DNA from 3 places in the Weizmannia sp. WK01 genome. Region 3 is predicted to be linked to each of the others. Evidence: a T-box and tRNA genes for the amino acid it is inferred to sense, from the RefSeq annotation. Region 3 holds a T-box; the other regions hold tRNA genes.
The links. The T-box of region 3 lies ahead of pheS (phenylalanine--tRNA ligase subunit alpha). A T-box ahead of a tRNA ligase gene usually reads a tRNA of that ligase, here a tRNA-Phe.
Positions count from the first base shown of each region.

Region 1: it has a tRNA-Phe gene. The T-box ahead of pheS (phenylalanine--tRNA ligase subunit alpha) is inferred to sense a tRNA for this amino acid. The anticodon was not compared.
Region 2: it has a tRNA-Phe gene. The T-box ahead of pheS (phenylalanine--tRNA ligase subunit alpha) is inferred to sense a tRNA for this amino acid. The anticodon was not compared.

Region 1 is NZ_CP109616.1:2,788,178-2,793,934, reverse strand. Features, by position in the region: rRNA gene OF158_RS13480 (16S ribosomal RNA) at 1-473, shown strand, start outside; rRNA gene OF158_RS13475 (23S ribosomal RNA) at 792-3,724, shown strand; rRNA gene rrf (5S ribosomal RNA) at 3,901-4,016, shown strand; tRNA gene OF158_RS13465 (tRNA-Asn) at 4,023-4,097, shown strand; tRNA gene OF158_RS13460 (tRNA-Ser) at 4,102-4,191, shown strand; tRNA gene OF158_RS13455 (tRNA-Glu) at 4,205-4,276, shown strand; tRNA gene OF158_RS13450 (tRNA-Val) at 4,288-4,363, shown strand; tRNA gene OF158_RS13445 (tRNA-Met) at 4,373-4,446, shown strand; tRNA gene OF158_RS13440 (tRNA-Asp) at 4,459-4,534, shown strand; tRNA gene OF158_RS13435 (tRNA-Phe) at 4,553-4,628, shown strand; tRNA gene OF158_RS13430 (tRNA-Thr) at 4,633-4,708, shown strand; tRNA gene OF158_RS13425 (tRNA-Tyr) at 4,717-4,798, shown strand; tRNA gene OF158_RS13420 (tRNA-Trp) at 4,807-4,880, shown strand; tRNA gene OF158_RS13415 (tRNA-His) at 4,889-4,964, shown strand; tRNA gene OF158_RS13410 (tRNA-Gln) at 4,972-5,043, shown strand; tRNA gene OF158_RS13405 (tRNA-Gly) at 5,047-5,121, shown strand; tRNA gene OF158_RS13400 (tRNA-Cys) at 5,127-5,200, shown strand; tRNA gene OF158_RS13395 (tRNA-Leu) at 5,210-5,291, shown strand; gene OF158_RS13390 (YetF domain-containing protein) at 5,533-5,745, opposite strand.
Region 2 is NZ_CP109616.1:2,505,351-2,511,107, forward strand. Features, by position in the region: gene OF158_RS11975 (1,4-dihydroxy-2-naphthoate polyprenyltransferase) at 1-668, shown strand, start outside; tRNA gene OF158_RS11980 (tRNA-Glu) at 833-904, opposite strand; tRNA gene OF158_RS11985 (tRNA-Ser) at 910-1,001, opposite strand; tRNA gene OF158_RS11990 (tRNA-Asn) at 1,005-1,079, opposite strand; tRNA gene OF158_RS11995 (tRNA-Ile) at 1,085-1,158, opposite strand; tRNA gene OF158_RS12000 (tRNA-Gly) at 1,163-1,236, opposite strand; tRNA gene OF158_RS12005 (tRNA-His) at 1,244-1,316, opposite strand; tRNA gene OF158_RS12010 (tRNA-Phe) at 1,340-1,415, opposite strand; tRNA gene OF158_RS12015 (tRNA-Asp) at 1,424-1,496, opposite strand; tRNA gene OF158_RS12020 (tRNA-Met) at 1,499-1,572, opposite strand; tRNA gene OF158_RS12025 (tRNA-Ser) at 1,590-1,682, opposite strand; tRNA gene OF158_RS12030 (tRNA-Ile) at 1,701-1,777, opposite strand; tRNA gene OF158_RS12035 (tRNA-Met) at 1,793-1,866, opposite strand; tRNA gene OF158_RS12040 (tRNA-Ala) at 1,891-1,966, opposite strand; tRNA gene OF158_RS12045 (tRNA-Pro) at 1,980-2,056, opposite strand; tRNA gene OF158_RS12050 (tRNA-Arg) at 2,070-2,143, opposite strand; tRNA gene OF158_RS12055 (tRNA-Leu) at 2,161-2,246, opposite strand; tRNA gene OF158_RS12060 (tRNA-Gly) at 2,256-2,330, opposite strand; tRNA gene OF158_RS12065 (tRNA-Leu) at 2,346-2,427, opposite strand; tRNA gene OF158_RS12070 (tRNA-Lys) at 2,434-2,509, opposite strand; tRNA gene OF158_RS12075 (tRNA-Val) at 2,676-2,748, opposite strand; rRNA gene rrf (5S ribosomal RNA) at 2,757-2,872, opposite strand; rRNA gene OF158_RS12085 (23S ribosomal RNA) at 3,150-5,757, opposite strand, start outside.
Region 3 is NZ_CP109616.1:2,328,129-2,333,885, forward strand. Features, by position in the region: gene rnhC (ribonuclease HIII) at 1-87, shown strand, start outside; gene pheT (phenylalanine--tRNA ligase subunit beta) at 480-2,894, opposite strand; gene pheS (phenylalanine--tRNA ligase subunit alpha) at 2,907-3,944, opposite strand; T-box leader at 3,994-4,227, opposite strand; gene OF158_RS11175 (hypothetical protein) at 4,307-4,441, opposite strand; gene OF158_RS11180 (TrmH family RNA methyltransferase) at 4,590-5,345, opposite strand; gene sspI (small acid-soluble spore protein SspI) at 5,450-5,662, shown strand; gene OF158_RS11190 (hypothetical protein) at 5,689-5,757, opposite strand, start outside.

The DNA of each region.
Region 1 (5,757 bases), 460 kb from region 3:
TCGTGTCGTGAGATGTTGGGTTAAGTCCCGCAACGAGCGCAACCCTTGACCTTAGTTGCCAGCATTCAGTTGGGCACTCTAAGGTGACTGCCGGTGACAAACCGGAGGAAGGTGGGGATGACGTCAAATCATCATGCCCCTTATGACCTGGGCTACACACGTGCTACAATGGATGGTACAAAGGGCTGCGAGACCGCGAGGTTAAGCCAATCCCAGAAAACCATTCCCAGTTCGGATTGCAGGCTGCAACCCGCCTGCATGAAGCCGGAATCGCTAGTAATCGCGGATCAGCATGCCGCGGTGAATACGTTCCCGGGCCTTGTACACACCGCCCGTCACACCACGAGAGTTTGTAACACCCGAAGTCGGTGAGGTAACCTTTATGGAGCCAGCCGCCGAAGGTGGGACAGATGATTGGGGTGAAGTCGTAACAAGGTAGCCGTATCGGAAGGTGCGGCTGGATCACCTCCTTTCTAAGGGGAAAAGCGTAGGGCGCTCGTTCATCGGTGTACGGATTTCGTAGTCTTCGACTGAGATAAAGGAAACACGATGAGCCTTAAAGGCGAATCGATGTTGACTTATCGTAGGGAGAAGACGTAGAAATACGCTAGCCGATAGCGCCCGGAGCTAGACAGAAAAGGAAAACTTCGTTTTCCACAATTAAGTTTGACGTTTCCGTTTTGTTCAGTTTTGAAGGTTCAATCCTTCAGTATGTGTTCTTTGAAAACCGGATAGGAGAAACAAACCAAGTAAACCGAGAATCGCTTATTTTTGGATTTAAACCTTTTTATGGTTAAGTTAGAAAGGGCGCACGGTGGATGCCTTGGCACTAGGAGCCGATGAAGGACGGTACAAACACCGATATGCTCCGGGGAGCTGTACGTAAGCTTTGATCCGGAGATTTCCGAATGGGGAAACCCCCTGTCTTTAATCGGACAGGATTCCTGCCTGAATCCATAGGGCAGGAAGGGCACACCCGGGGAACTGAAACATCTCAGTACCCGGAGGAAGAGAAAGCAATTGCGATTTCCCAAGTAGCGGCGAGCGAACAGGAAACAGCCCAAACCGGAAGGCTTGCCTTCCGGGGTTGTAGGACACTCATATGGGAGTTACAAAAGAACGGGGTAAGTGAAGCGGCCTGGAAAGGCCTGCCGGAGAAGGTAAAAGCCCTGTAACTGACACTTCGTTCTCTCCCGAGTGGATCCTGAGTACGGCGGGACACGAGGAATCCCGCCGGAATCCGGGAGGACCATCTCCCAAGGCTAAATACTCCCTAGTGACCGATAGTGAACTAGTACCGTGAGGGAAAGGTGAAAAGCACCCCGGGAGGGGAGTGAAAGAGATCCTGAAACCGTGTGCCTACAAGTAGTCAGAGCCCGTTAACGGGTGATGGCGTGCCTTTTGTAGAATGAACCGGCGAGTTACGGTCTCATGCAAGGTTAAGCTGAAGAAGCGGAGCCGCAGCGAAAGCGAGTCTGAACAGGGCGAAAGAGTATGAGGCCGCAGACCCGAAACCAGGTGATCTACCCATGTCCAGGGTGAAGGCAAGGTAACACTTGCTGGAGGCCCGAACCCACGCACGTTGAAAAGTGCGGGGATGAGGTGTGGGTAGCGGAGAAATTCCAATCGAACTTGGAGATAGCTGGTTCTCTCCGAAATAGCTTTAGGGCTAGCCTCAAGCGAAGAGTTTTGGAGGTAGAGCACTGTTTGGACGAGGGGCCCTCATCGGGTTACCGAATTCAGACAAACTCCGAATGCCAAAAACTTATGCTTGGGAGTCAGACTGTGAGTGATAAGATCCATGGTCGAAAGGGAAACAGCCCAGACCGCCAGCTAAGGTCCCAAAGTATACGTTAAGTGGAAAAGGATGTGGCGTTGCTTAGACAACCAGGATGTTGGCTTAGAAGCAGCCATCATTCAAAGAGTGCGTAATAGCTCACTGGTCGAGTGACGCTGCGCCGAAAATGTACCGGGGCTAAACGTATCACCGAAGCTGCGGATGGACACCATTTGGTGTCCGTGGTAGGAGAGCGTTCTAAGGGCGTTGAAGCCGGACCGGAAGGACCGGTGGAGTGCTTAGAAGTGAGAATGCCGGTATGAGTAGCGAAAGAAGGGTGAGAATCCCTTCCACCGAATGCCTAAGGTTTCCTGAGGAAGGCTCGTCCGCTCAGGGTTAGTCGGGGCCTAAGCCGAGGCCGAAAGGCGTAGGCGATGGACAACAGGTTGATATTCCTGTACCGCCTCTTCACCGTTTGAACGATGGGGGGACGCAGGAGGATAGGGCAAGCGCGACACTGGTTGATCGCGTCCAAGCAGTTAGGCCGGTGCGGAGGCAAATCCTTCGCGCCAAGGCGGAGCTGTGATGGCGAGGGAAATTTTAGTACCGAAGTTCCTGATTCCACACTGCCAAGAAAAGCCTCTAGTGAGGTGAAAGGCGCCCGTACCGCAAACCGACACAGGTAGGCGAGGAGAGAATCCTAAGGTGAGCGAGAGAACTCTCGTTAAGGAACTCGGCAAAATGACCCCGTAACTTCGGGAGAAGGGGTGCTTTTTGGGGTGTATGCCCCGGGAAGCCGCAGTGAATAGGCCCAGGCGACTGTTTAGCAAAAACACAGGTCTCTGCGAAGCCGCAAGGCGAAGTATAGGGGCTGACACCTGCCCGGTGCTGGAAGGTTAAGGAGAGGGGTTAGCCGTAAGGCGAAGCTCTGAACTGAAGCCCCAGTAAACGGCGGCCGTAACTATAACGGTCCTAAGGTAGCGAAATTCCTTGTCAGGTAAGTTCTGACCCGCACGAAAGGTGTAACGATCTGGGCACTGTCTCAACGAGAGACTCGGTGAAATTATAGTACCTGTGAAGATGCAGGTTACCCGCGACAGGACGGAAAGACCCCATGGAGCTTTACTGCAGCCTGATATTGAATTTCGGTACAGCTTGTACAGGATAGGTAGGAGCCTTGGAAACCGGAGCGCCAGCTTCGGCGGAGGCATCGGTGGGATACTACCCTGGCTGTATTGAAATTCTAACCCGCACCCCTTACCGGGGTGGGAGACAGTGTCAGGCAGGCAGTTTGACTGGGGCGGTCGCCTCCTAAAAGGTAACGGAGGCGCCCAAAGGTTCCCTCAGAATGGTTGGAAATCATTCGCAGAGTGTAAAGGCATAAGGGAGCTTGACTGCGAGACTTACAAGTCGAGCAGGGACGAAAGTCGGGCTTAGTGATCCGGTGGTTCCGCATGGAAGGGCCATCGCTCAACGGATAAAAGCTACCCTGGGGATAACAGGCTGATCTCCCCCAAGAGTCCACATCGACGGGGAGGTTTGGCACCTCGATGTCGGCTCATCGCATCCTGGGGCTGTAGTCGGTCCCAAGGGTTGGGCTGTTCGCCCATTAAAGCGGTACGCGAGCTGGGTTCAGAACGTCGTGAGACAGTTCGGTCCCTATCCGTCGCGGGCGCAGGAAATTTGAGAGGAGCTGTCCTTAGTACGAGAGGACCGGGATGGACGCACCGCTGGTGTACCAGTTGTCTTGCCAAAGGCATCGCTGGGTAGCTATGTGCGGAAGGGATAAGTGCTGAAAGCATCTAAGCATGAAGCCCCCCTCAAGATGAGATTTCCCACAGTTTATACTGGTAAGATCCCTGAAAGATGATCAGGTTGATAGGTCCGGGGTGGAAGCGCGGCGACGCGTGGAGCTGACGGATACTAATCGATCGAGGACTTAACCAAATAGAAAAGTGAAGGCCGCCTTGAAAAAGGTGCGCTGGAGCTAGACAATTCTCAAAGTTAGAAGTAAAAACGCATTCTCCGTTTACAGTTTTTTCTCCCATCCGGTTTTCAGGGAATCACATAATTCCTGTTGATAAGAAATGAAAACTTTGTTATAATGATTTTTGTCATTAAGGTCCGGTGGCGATGGCGGAAAGGTCACACCCGTTCCCATCCCGAACACGGAAGTTAAGCTTTCCAGCGCCGATGGTAGTTGGGGGTTTCCCCCTGCGAGAGTAGGACGCTGCCGGGCTTGTATTCCGCAGTAGCTCAGTGGTAGAGCAATCGGCTGTTAACCGATCGGTCGTAGGTTCGAATCCTACCTGCGGAGCCATCATGGAGAGCTGTCCGAGAGGCCGAAGGAGCACGATTGGAAATCGTGTAGGCGGCTAAAAGCTGTCTCAAGGGTTCGAATCCCTTGCTCTCCGTCATGATCCATATGGCCCGTTGGTCAAGCGGTTAAGACACCGCCCTTTCACGGCGGTAACACGGGTTCGAATCCCGTACGGGTCATCATTATAACTGGAGGATTAGCTCAGCTGGGAGAGCGTCTGCCTTACAAGCAGAGGGTCGGCGGTTCGATCCCGTCATCCTCCACCATTTTATCATCGCGGGGTGGAGCAGTCTGGTAGCTCGTCGGGCTCATAACCCGAAGGTCGCAGGTTCAAATCCTGCCCCCGCAATTTACATATAAAGGTCCCGTAGTGTAGCGGTTATCACGCCTGCCTGTCACGCAGGAGATCGCGGGTTCGATTCCCGTCGGGACCGCCATCCATTTTACATAATTGTGGCTCGGTAGCTCAGTCGGTAGAGCAAAGGACTGAAAATCCTTGTGTCGGCGGTTCGATTCCGTCCCGAGCCACCATTTGGCCGGTCTAGCTCAATTGGTAGAGCAACTGACTTGTAATCAGTAGGTTGGGGGTTCAAGTCCTCTGGCCGGCACCACGCAATATGGAGGGGTAGCGAAGTGGCTAAACGCGGCGGACTGTAAATCCGCTCCCTCAGGGTTCGGCGGTTCGAATCCGTCCCCCTCCATTTTTTAAAGGGGCATAGTTTAAAGGTAGAACAGAGGTCTCCAAAACCTCCAGTGTGGGTTCGATTCCTACTGCCCCTGCCATTATGATGGCGGTTGTGGCGAAGTGGTTAACGCACCGGATTGTGGCTCCGGCATTCGTGGGTTCGATTCCCACCATCCGCCCCATATTTATTGGGCCATAGCCAAGCGGTAAGGCAACGGACTTTGACTCCGTCATGCGCTGGTTCGAATCCAGCTGGCCCAGTATGCGGAAGTAGTTCAGTGGTAGAACATCACCTTGCCAAGGTGGGGGTCGCGGGTTCGAATCCCGTCTTCCGCTCCATTGATGGCGGCATAGCCAAGAGGTAAGGCAGAGGTCTGCAAAACCTTTATCACCGGTTCGATTCCGGTTGCCGCCTCCATCATATCATGCCGGTGTGGCGGAATTGGCAGACGCGCACGACTCAAAATCGTGTTCCTTCGGGAGTGTCGGTTCGACCCCGACCACCGGTATAATAGCATCACATTGAAAGCTGATGCCAAATGGAACGCTTCTCAAGATAAAGAGAAGCGTTTTTTTATTGCAATTATATTATTGAAGCCGAGGCCAATTTAAGTGGCTGCTTGAAAGCGTACACTTGTGAGTATCTATAGTTGTTTAACTTGTACAAAAAGGGAATTGATCTAATAAGAAAGGTTTGGAAATACTATCTTAGATTTTCCTTTTATAATGAGAACAGAACTGGGCAGCCTACTATTTACTAGGGTTGTTTTTTCTTTTTTTTACCGTAATCGTCCCATCTTTTTCAAGATAGGCCTGGTCAATTTCATCAAGCAAAAATACGCCCTGCTTTCTCAATAACTCCGACAGTTGATTCATATCAATTTTATTTTTTTTCAGTACGACTTTGTTAATTTTTCCTTTATCGATAATCACCGTTTTATCCCCGATAAGGAATTTTTCCAGTTTATCATAGCG
Region 2 (5,757 bases), 180 kb from region 3:
GGATCGGCGGGGCAATTGTCAGAAACGGCATCAAACCGAAAACGGTGCTCCACCTCGCCTTTGCTTTTTTCGGTGCAGCCATGCTGATCGGCGTTTACATTTGCTCGCAAAGTTCCTGGTGGATTGCTGTAATCGGCACTGTCTGCATGCTTGTTGCTTATCTTTACACTGCAGGGCCTTTTCCAATTTCATCAACGCCGCTTGGCGAACTGATTTCCGGCTTTTTTATGGGTGTAATTATTATATTAATATCGTTTTTTATCCAGACAAAAACGATCACATGGCCGATTGTATTTATTTCGATTCCGATTATGATTTTAATCGGTGCCATTATGCTGTCGAATAATATCCGCGATCTGGACGGCGATAAAGCAAATGGCAGAAAAACGATCGCCATTCTGCTCGGCCGGAAAGGAGCCATCCTGCTTCTGGCCGCAATGTTTGCCCTTTCCTATCTCTGGATGGCCGGGCTCGTTTTGTTCGGTGTTGTAACCCCGTGGGTATTGCTCGTTTTCGTCAGCACACCGAAACCGGTCCGGGCCATTAAAGGCTTTATTGGAAAAAGTGAACCGTTGCAAATGCTGCCTGCCATGAAAGCAACCGCACAGACAAACACCATTTTCGGGGTGCTTTTATCCATCAGCTTTTTGATCGATCATTTTATTTAAAAACAAACGGCGGAGTGTAACACTCCGCCGTTTGTTTTTGCGTTTTTTCTATCATACTTTACCGGACCCGTAGCCTGGGTGAAGTCCTGAAGAGGTTTGCAGAAGTGAAAAAACGCGCAAAAAAAGCTGCTCCGGCAGTTTCCGGAACAGCTTCGTGACCAGTATGACCCGTACGGGATTCGAACCCGTGTTACCGCCGTGAAAGGGCGGTGTCTTAACCGCTTGACCAACGGGCCAAAAATGGCGGAGAAGGAGGGATTTGAACCCTCGCGCCGCTAATCGCGACCTACACCCTTAGCAGGGGCGCCTCTTCAGCCACTTGAGTACTTCTCCATATGGCTCCGCAGGTAGGATTCGAACCTACGACCGATCGGTTAACAGCCGATTGCTCTACCACTGAGCTACTGCGGAATATATGGGCCTAAATGGACTTGAACCATCGACCTCACGCTTATCAGGCGTGCGCTCTAACCAGCTGAGCTATAGGCCCAAAGTGGAGCGGGTGATGGGAATCGAACCCACGACAACAGCTTGGAAGGCTGTGGTTTTACCACTAAACTACACCCGCAGCAAAGGGCGGATGATGGGAATCGAACCCATGAATGCCGGAGCCACAATCCGGTGCGTTAACCACTTCGCCACAACCGCCATATATTTTTCATTGAAACCAATGGTGACTCGGGACGGAATCGAACCGCCGACACAAGGATTTTCAGTCCTTTGCTCTACCGACTGAGCTACCGAGCCAAAACAAGCGGTCCCGACGGGAATCGAACCCGCGATCTCCTGCGTGACAGGCAGGCGTGATAACCGCTACACCACGGGACCAATTGCGGGGGCAGGATTTGAACCTGCGACCTTCGGGTTATGAGCCCGACGAGCTACCAGACTGCTCCACCCCGCGATGATAAAATAATGAAATGGCGGAGGAAGAGGGATTCGAACCCCCGCGCGGTGTAACCCGCCTGTCGGTTTTCAAGACCGATCCCTTCAGCCAGACTTGGGTATTCCTCCGTATGAAAAAATAAAAAATGGTGGACCTTGTAGGACTCGAACCTACGACCGGACGGTTATGAGCCGTCTGCTCTAACCAGCTGAGCTAAAGGTCCGATATATACAAAATATAGCGGCGGAGGGGATCGAACCCCCGACCTCACGGGTATGAACCGTACGCTCTAGCCAGCTGAGCTACGCCGCCGTTATTTGACTCTGTTTGGTGGATTGGTGGAGCCTAGCGGGATCGAACCGCTGACCTCCTGCGTGCAAAGCAGGCGCTCTCCCAGCTGAGCTAAGGCCCCGTTATGATCTTCATGGTCGGGAAGACAGGATTTGAACCTGCGACCCCATGGTCCCTAACCATGTGCTCTGCCAAGCTGAGCTACTTCCCGAAACAGGAATAAGCGCGCCCAAGAGGAGTCGAACCCCTAACCTTTTGATCCGTAGTCAAACGCTCTATCCAATTGAGCTATGGGCGCATTTGTCATGGTACTGATGCCGAGGACCGGAGTCGAACCGGTACGGTAGTCACCTACCGCAGGATTTTAAGTCCTGTGCGTCTGCCAATTCCGCCACCCCGGCGGGATAAAATGGAGCGGAAGACGGGATTCGAACCCGCGACCCCCACCTTGGCAAGGTGATGTTCTACCACTGAACTACTTCCGCATATCATGTAAACAGTGCGGGTGAAGGGAGTCGAACCCCCACGCCTTACGGCGCCAGATCCTAAGTCTGGTGCGTCTGCCAATTCCGCCACACCCGCGATAAATGGTGAGCCATGCAGGATTCGAACCTGCGACCCTCTGATTAAAAGTCAGATGCTCTACCAACTGAGCTAATGGCTCATATCCGATAATGACATTACTTGTCACAAAGAGAATTATACTATATTGGGTTAAATATGTACATATCTATTTTTAGGATTCCCGGGAAGTATGATGCCGGTCACAAGCCAGTATCCCCAACCTTCCGATGGAAGCCGGTTGCACCTGAATCGGAACGGCATAAAAATGGAGGATGACGGGATCGAACCGCCGACCCTCTGCTTGTAAGGCAGACGCTCTCCCAGCTGAGCTAATCCTCCGTATTATGGCCCGGCAACGTCCTACTCTCGCAGGGGGAGACCCCCAACTACCATCGGCGCTGGAAAGCTTAACTTCCGAGTTCGGGATGTGTTCGGGTGTGACCTTTCCGCCATTATCACCGGACCTGTATAATTTTGGGATGTGTTCCCTGAAAACCGGATGGGAGAAGAAACTGTAAACGGAGAATGCGTTTTTAACTTTGAAAATGATCTAGCGCCAGTGCCTTTAGTAAGGCACCTCCGCTTTTCTGTTGTCCAGCTCCAGCGCCTATCGGCTAGCGTATTTCTACGCTTTCTCCCTACGATAAGCAGGCATCGGCTCGATACCTCGCCGTGTTTCCTTTATTTCAGTCGAAAGCTCCGAAATCCGTACACCGATGAGCAAGGCGCTTCCGCTTTTCGTGGTTAAGTCCTCGATCGATTAGTATCCGTCAGCTCCACGCGTCGCCGCGCTTCCACCCCGGACCTATCAACCTGATCATCTTTCAGGGATCTTACCAGTATAAACTGTGGGAAATCTCATCTTGAGGGGGGCTTCATGCTTAGATGCTTTCAGCACTTATCCCTTCCGCACATAGCTACCCAGCGATGCCTTTGGCAAGACAACTGGTACACCAGCGGTGCGTCCATCCCGGTCCTCTCGTACTAAGGACAGCTCCTCTCAAATTTCCTGCGCCCGCGACGGATAGGGACCGAACTGTCTCACGACGTTCTGAACCCAGCTCGCGTACCGCTTTAATGGGCGAACAGCCCAACCCTTGGGACCGACTACAGCCCCAGGATGCGATGAGCCGACATCGAGGTGCCAAACCTCCCCGTCGATGTGGACTCTTGGGGGAGATCAGCCTGTTATCCCCAGGGTAGCTTTTATCCGTTGAGCGATGGCCCTTCCATGCGGAACCACCGGATCACTAAGCCCGACTTTCGTCCCTGCTCGACTTGTAAGTCTCGCAGTCAAGCTCCCTTATGCCTTTACACTCTGCGAATGATTTCCAACCATTCTGAGGGAACCTTTGGGCGCCTCCGTTACCTTTTAGGAGGCGACCGCCCCAGTCAAACTGCCTGCCTGACACTGTCTCCCACCCCGGTAAGGGGTGCGGGTTAGAATTTCAATACAGCCAGGGTAGTATCCCACCGATGCCTCCGCCGAAGCTGGCGCTCCGGTTTCCAAGGCTCCTACCTATCCTGTACAAGCTGTACCAAAATTCAATATCAGGCTGCAGTAAAGCTCCATGGGGTCTTTCCGTCCTGTCGCGGGTAACCTGCATCTTCACAGGTACTATAATTTCACCGAGTCTCTCGTTGAGACAGTGCCCAGATCGTTACACCTTTCGTGCGGGTCAGAACTTACCTGACAAGGAATTTCGCTACCTTAGGACCGTTATAGTTACGGCCGCCGTTTACTGGGGCTTCAGTTCAGAGCTTCGCCTTACGGCTAACCCCTCTCCTTAACCTTCCAGCACCGGGCAGGTGTCAGCCCCTATACTTCGCCTTGCGGCTTCGCAGAGACCTGTGTTTTTGCTAAACAGTCGCCTGGGCCTATTCACTGCGGCTTCCCGGGGCATACACCCCAAAAAGCACCCCTTCTCCCGAAGTTACGGGGTCATTTTGCCGAGTTCCTTAACGAGAGTTCTCTCGCTCACCTTAGGATTCTCTCCTCGCCTACCTGTGTCGGTTTGCGGTACGGGCGCCTTTCACCTCACTAGAGGCTTTTCTTGGCAGTGTGGAATCAGGAACTTCGGTACTAAAATTTCCCTCGCCATCACAGCTCCGCCTTGGCGCGAAGGATTTGCCTCCGCACCGGCCTAACTGCTTGGACGCGATCAACCAGTGTCGCGCTTGCCCTATCCTCCTGCGTCCCCCCATCGTTCAAACGGTGAAGAGGCGGTACAGGAATATCAACCTGTTGTCCATCGCCTACGCCTTTCGGCCTCGGCTTAGGCCCCGACTAACCCTGAGCGGACGAGCCTTCCTCAGGAAACCTTAGGCATTCGGTGGAAGGGATTCTCACCCTTCTTTCGCTACTCATACCGGCATTCTCACTTCTAAGCGCTCCACCGGTCCTTCCGGTCCGGCTTCAACGCCCTTAGAACGCTCTCCTACCACGGACACCAAATGGTGTCCATCCGCAGCTTCGGTGATACGTTTAGCCCCGGTACATTTTCGGCGCAGCGTCACTCGACCAGTGAGCTATTACGCACTCTTTGAATGATGGCTGCTTCTAAGCCAACATCCTGGTTGTCTAAGCAACGCCACATCCTTTTCCACTTAACGTATACTTTGGGACCTTAGCTGGCGGTCTGGGCTGTTTCCCTTTCGACCATGGATCTTATCACTCACAGTCTGACTCCCAAGCATAAGTTTTTGGCATTCGGAGTTTGTCTGAATTCGGTAACCCGATGAGGGCCCCTCGTCCAAACAGTGCTCTACCTCCAAAACTCTTCGCTTGAGGCTAGCCCTAAAGCTATTTCGGAGAGAACCAGCTATCTCCAAGTTCGATTGGAATTTCTCCGCTACCCACACCTCATCCCCGCACTTTTCAACGTGCGTGGGTTCGGGCCTCCAGCAAGTGTTACCTTGCCTTCACCCTGGACATGGGTAGATCACCTGGTTTCGGGTCTGCGGCCTCATACTCTTTCGCCCTGTTCAGACTCGCTTTCGCTGCGGCTCCGCTTCTTCAGCTTAACCTTGCATGAGACCGTAACTCGCCGGTTCATTCTACAAAAGGCACGCCATCACCCGTTAACGGGCTCTGACTACTTGTAGGCACACGGTTTCAGGATCTCTTTCACTCCCCTCCCGGGGTGCTTTTCACCTTTCCCTCACGGTACTGGTTCACTATCGGTCACTAGGGAGTATTTAGCCTTGGGAGATGGTCCTCCCGGATTCCGGCGGGATTCCTCGTGTCCCGCCGTACTCAGGATCCACTCGGGAGAGAACGAAGTGTCAGTTACAGGGCTTTTACCTTCTCCGGCAGGCCTTTCCAGGCCGCTTCACTTACCCCGTTCT
Region 3 (5,757 bases):
GAAAAAGGCATGGCCGCGCTGCCACATTTTGTCAAACTGCATTTTGCCAATACGGAAAAAGCAAAGCGGATCGCGGGCGTGAAATAAAGGATGGTGGGAAAGACATGGGGTGACGATAGGCGATAAATTTTGAAGGAAAGGCTAACGAGGAGGAACGTTAAGCGAAGGAAACGGAAACGGATGAATTTTCCCGTGCATCTTAACGTAGACGGGGGCTATGGGAAGGAGGGACTTCGTTTTTGCTTGCTTCCTTAACGTAGACGCGCTCTATGTAAAGAAACGCCTTCGTTTTTCCGCGCTTCCTTAACTTAGAGGCGCCCTATGTGAAGAAAGGCCGCCTCTTTTCCGCGCTTTCTTCATGTAGACGCACTCTATATAAAGGAAGATCGTCAATTTCCACCGCTTCCTTCACATAGACAGCGCTTTGATTTTTGCACTAAAAAAGAAGAGGCCTTTAAGCCTCTTCTTTTTTCTTGGGATTAGCCCCGTAGTACTGCGCCTGCTTTTTCTTTTACGGCGGCAAGTACTTTCTCATGCTGGGCGACGACTTCTTCATCTGTTAATGTGCGTTCCGGATCGAAATAAGTAAGCGAGAAGGCAATTGATTTTTTGCCGGGTTCCATATGCTCGCCTTCGTATAAATCAAAAATCGAAACAGATTTCAAAAGGGTTCCGCCGGCCTCCTGAATGATTGCCTGCAGCCGGGCTGCTTCCACATCACGGTCGACAACAAGCGCAATATCGCGGGTGATGGCCGGGAAGCGTGGGATCGGCCGGTATTGGACCGGTTCAGCCGGATAATGGTATACCGGGTCCAGTTTCAGTTCGAACACGTATGTTTCTTTGATATCGAGTTCTTTTTGCACGTTCGGATGCACCTGGCCGACAAAACCGATCGCTTCCCCGTCAAGTAAAATTTCCGCTGTCCTTCCCGGATGCAGCCCTTCAAATGTTGCCGCGTGGTAGGAAATAGCGCCGGAAACTCCGAGTTTTTCAAACAGGCCTTCCAAAATCCCTTTTGCCACAAAGAAATCTACTGCTTTCTTTTCTCCTTGCCACAAGTTGGCAACCCAAAGCCCGGTGATGGCGCCGGCGAGGTGTTCCTGTTCTTCCGGCTGCGCTCCGTCTGCCTTTTTCAAAAAGACATTGCCAACTTCATACAGGGCAACCGACTCGTTTTTACGTGCGACATTATACGCGACGGATTCCAAAAGATGCGGCAAAAGGCTTAAGCGCAGCACACTGCGTTCTTCGCTCATGGGCATGGCAACGCGGACTGGTTCGCGTTTTTCAAGCGCGTACTGGTGTGCTTTTTCTTCGCTTGTTAAAGAATACGTGGTTGCCTGGTACAGCCCCGTTCCTTCAAGAAAACGTTTCGTGGCGCGGCGTTTTTGCTGAATGACGTTCAAGCCGCCCCGCGTTCCCCTGCCCGCCGGCAATGTTTTTGGCAGCAGGTCATAACCGTACAGGCGCGCCACTTCTTCAATCAGATCTTCCTCAATCGTAATATCGCCGCGGCGGGTTGGCACAATCACTGTAAAACGGCCGTCTTCCCATGATGCTTCAAACTGGAGACGTTTAAAAATACGGAGCACTTCTTCCGCTGAAATTTGCGTTCCGAGCACACGGTTGATTTTTTCCAGCGTAATGGTGACAACAGCCGGCTCAATATGCAAATGATTTTCGGCAACCATTCCGGCAAGCACTTCTCCACCCGCATATTTGGCAATCAGCATTGCGGCCCGTTCTGCTGCGGGCACAACGCGGTTCGGATCAATCCCTCTTTCATAACGGCTGCTTGCCTCGCTGCGCAGGCCGTGGTCTTTTGAAGCCGTCCGAATTGTTCCGGCGTCAAAATAGGCGGATTCCAAAAGTACGTTTGTCGTCGTTTCGGATACTTCCGAATTGGCGCCGCCCATGACACCGGCCATTGCGACAGGTTCAGTGCCGTTCGTAATGACAAGATGGACATCTTTTAACGTGCGCTCCTGGTCATCGAGCGTGACCATTTTTTCCCCTTCACGCGCCATGCGGACGACAATTTCTTTGGAACCGAGCTTGTCATAGTCAAACGCATGGAGTGGCTGGCCGTATTCGAGCAAAATATAGTTCGTAATGTCGACCACATTGTTGTGCGGGCGGATTCCTTCTGCCATGAGCCGCGCCTGCATCCAGAGCGGGGACGGGCCGATTTTCACGTTGCGGATGACTTTTAATGTGTAAAGCGGCGCTGCTTCTTTTGCCTCGACACGGACCGAAATGGCATCAGCAGCTTTATCGGATGCTTCCTGCACTTTTGTTTCCGGCAATTTCACGTCTTTTCCAAGGATCGCTGCTACTTCGTAGGCAACGCCAAGCATGCTCATGCAGTCCGCCCGGTTCGGAGTAAGCCCCAGTTCAATAATCGTATCATCCAATCCTAAAAGTGGCAGCACATCCTTCCCCACTTCCACATCATCCGGGAACACATAAATGCCGTTTGCATACTCTTTTTGGACGAGCTTGCTTTCAACACCGAGTTCCTGCAGTGAGCAGATCATCCCGTTCGACTCCTCGCCGCGCAGTTTCGAGCGTTTGATTTTTACATGCCCCGGCAGCCAGGCGCCCGGTTTGGCAACGGCAACTTTCTGCCCTTTATCGACGTTTGGCGCGCCGCAAATAATTTGGACAGGCTCACCTTCCCCGATATCAACCAGGCATTTGTTTAATTTATCGGCGTTCGGATGCTTTTCTTTTTCCAAAACATGCCCGACAACGACATTTTTAATGCCTTCCCCCTTAAATGCCACGCTTTCGACTTCAATCCCGGTCCGCGTAATTTTTTCAGCCAGTTCTTCCGGCGAAATGCCGTCCAAATCTACATATTCCTGCAGCCATTTATATGAAACAAACATGTTTGACCCTCCTTATTCTTGTACGGAAAACTGCCGTAAAAAACGAATGTCATTTGTGTAAAAGTGGCGGATGTCATCAACGCCGTATTTCAGCATCGCAATCCGCTCCGGCCCCATGCCAAATGCAAAACCGGTATATTTTTCCGGATCAAAGCCGGACATCCGTAATACGCGCGGGTGGACCATGCCGGCGCCCAAAATTTCAATCCAGCCCGTGCCTTTGCAAACATGGCAACCGTGCCCACCGCACATTTTACATGAAATATCCATTTCAACACTCGGTTCGGTGAACGGGAAAAAGCTCGGGCGCAGCCGGATTTCACGGTCTTCGCCGAATAATTTTTTTGCAAACACTTCCAACGTCCCTTTTAAATCGGCCATCGTAATGTTTTCGTCAACAACGAGCCCTTCAATCTGCATAAACTGGTGGGAATGGGTCGCATCATCATTGTCGCGGCGGTATACTTTCCCTGGGCAGATGATTTTGACTGGCCCTTTGCCGTGATGTTTTTCCATTGTCCGCGCTTGGTTTGGTGAAGTATGGGTCCTGAGCAAAATTTCATCGGTTATGTAAAAGGTATCCTGCATATCGCGTGCCGGATGCCCTTTCGGCAGGTTCAGCGCTTCAAAATTGTAGTAATCGGTTTCCACTTCCGGCCCCTCGGCAATCGTATAGCCCATCCCGATAAACAAGTCTTCAATTTCCTCAATGACTTTTGTAAGCGGATGGTGGCTGCCTGCTTTTACCGGGCGGCCCGGCAGCGTGACATCAATTTTTTCAGATGCCAATTGTCGCTCGACGGCTTCCGCTTCCAATGCCGCCTGCTTTTTTTCGATACCTGTTTGAATGGCGGCACGCACTTCATTGGCGAGCGCACCCATTTTCGGCCGTTCTTCCGCTGACAGCTTTCCCATGCCGCGCAAAACTTCCGTAATCGGGCCTTTTTTGCCGAGATAGGCGACACGAATCTCGTTCAGCGTTTTTAAATCAGTAGCCGCTTCAATTTTGGCAAGCGCTTCGGTTTGCAGTGCTTTCAACGTTTCTTCCATTTTCTTGTACCTCCTTTAAGTTTTGGGCGTTAAAAAAGCCCCGCCCTGGAAAAGGGACGAGGCAAATGGTTCGCGGTACCACCCTAATTAACATAATTAAATTATGTTCGCTTCATTTCAATAACGGCTTTTAACCGTCCCGCCTTTACATTGCAGGCAATGGTCCAAGCGGCAACTCGAGGGGTGAACTTCGCTTCATTTCCCCATAAAAATGCTTCCAGTCTACGGCATTTTCTCCCTGCATGGCGAAGATCAAGCTACTTTTCCCTGTCATGGTTTTTATCATTTTTCAATTATGTTTTATTATAGCGGGAAATGCCCGCAATTTCAAACGGAAAGTGACCTCTCTCTAGATGTTTATCTTAGAGGATAAAGTGCCTTCCCATTTTAGTCACAGGCGCGGCCGTTTTCACGCTGAATATTTCCCGTTTTTCGCAATAAATGAACGTGCTGAGGGTCACCTTTTTATCCTGGTCAAGCAGTGCACCCGCTCTCACAAAAACGCCCTCCCCCGTTCCTTATTGGCACCCATACTGAAAAATTGTCCCAGCTGTTTTTCATCTTTCTGCCGCTGCTTCACCTCATGCATTTTATAGGTCTGCTTTTTTGCCTCAAACATGGATACATTCACTTTTTCCGCCGAAATTACGACCGCATCGCAAAGTCATACATTAAAATGCCGGCTGCCACCGCAACATTTAGCGACTCGCTTTTGCCGAAAATCGGGATGGACAAATTTTGTTCCGTTTGCGCAAGCAAGTCAGGGTGTACGCCGCTTCCTTCATTGCCAACAAGGATCGCAAAGGCATCACCTGGATTTACTTCGCGAAACGTTACGCCGTTTTCAAGCGCTGTTCCGTAAACCGGCACTGCCGCTTCGTTCAGTTTTTCAATCCACATGTTTAAATCGCCTTTTAAAAGCCCGACGTGGAGATGGCTTCCTTGTGCCGCACGCAACACTTTCGGGCTGTACGGATCCGCCGTGCCCTTGCCGAAAATAACGGCATCAAACCCGGCTGCGTCCGCCGTCCGGATCATCGTTCCTGTATTGCCGGGATCCTGCACGGCATCAATTAAAAGATAACGCCTGCCGATGATTTTGGACGGCTGTTTTTTCATCCGGCACACAGCAAAAATGCCTTGCGTCGTTTCTGTATCAGCAAGCGTTTTGCTGATTTCATGCGTGACAGTGGTTACCGGCACCCCTTCCGTATTCCAGCGGTTTGGCAGGTCCACACCTTCTTCAACAATAATTTCTGTCACTACTTCTTCTTTCAGCGCTTCTTCGACGAGATGGAACCCTTCCAGCAAATAAGTAAATGTTTTTTCGCGTTCTTTTTTCGCGGCGAGTTTTTTCCAATGCTTTACTTGCGGATTTTGCAAGGATTGTATGTATTTCAACGTGTTTGCTCCCTTTTCGTTAAGTTTTCCTTGGAATAGTATACATAAAAATTGTGGCCATGTGAAATGCTAGCAGTGAAAGCGATCAAAGGAGCTGAACCGAAATGGATTTGGACTTGCGAAAAGCAGTCATTCACAATGTAAAAGAGGACACGCAGGATCAGTTAAAAGATACGATTGTCGATGCCATTCAAAGGGGCGAAGAAAAAATGCTCCCGGGGCTCGGCGTCCTCTTTGAAGTCATTTGGAACCATGCGGATACACAGGAACAAAAAATGATGCTGGAAACGCTCGAGCAGGGGCTGAGCCAGGCGTAACAAGGGAGCGGAAAGAGCCGCTCCTTCTATATGTGCACCGGCTCTTCCAATCCGTTTACAGTTGCAATGAATGACGGCAAATTTCTTTTATGCCA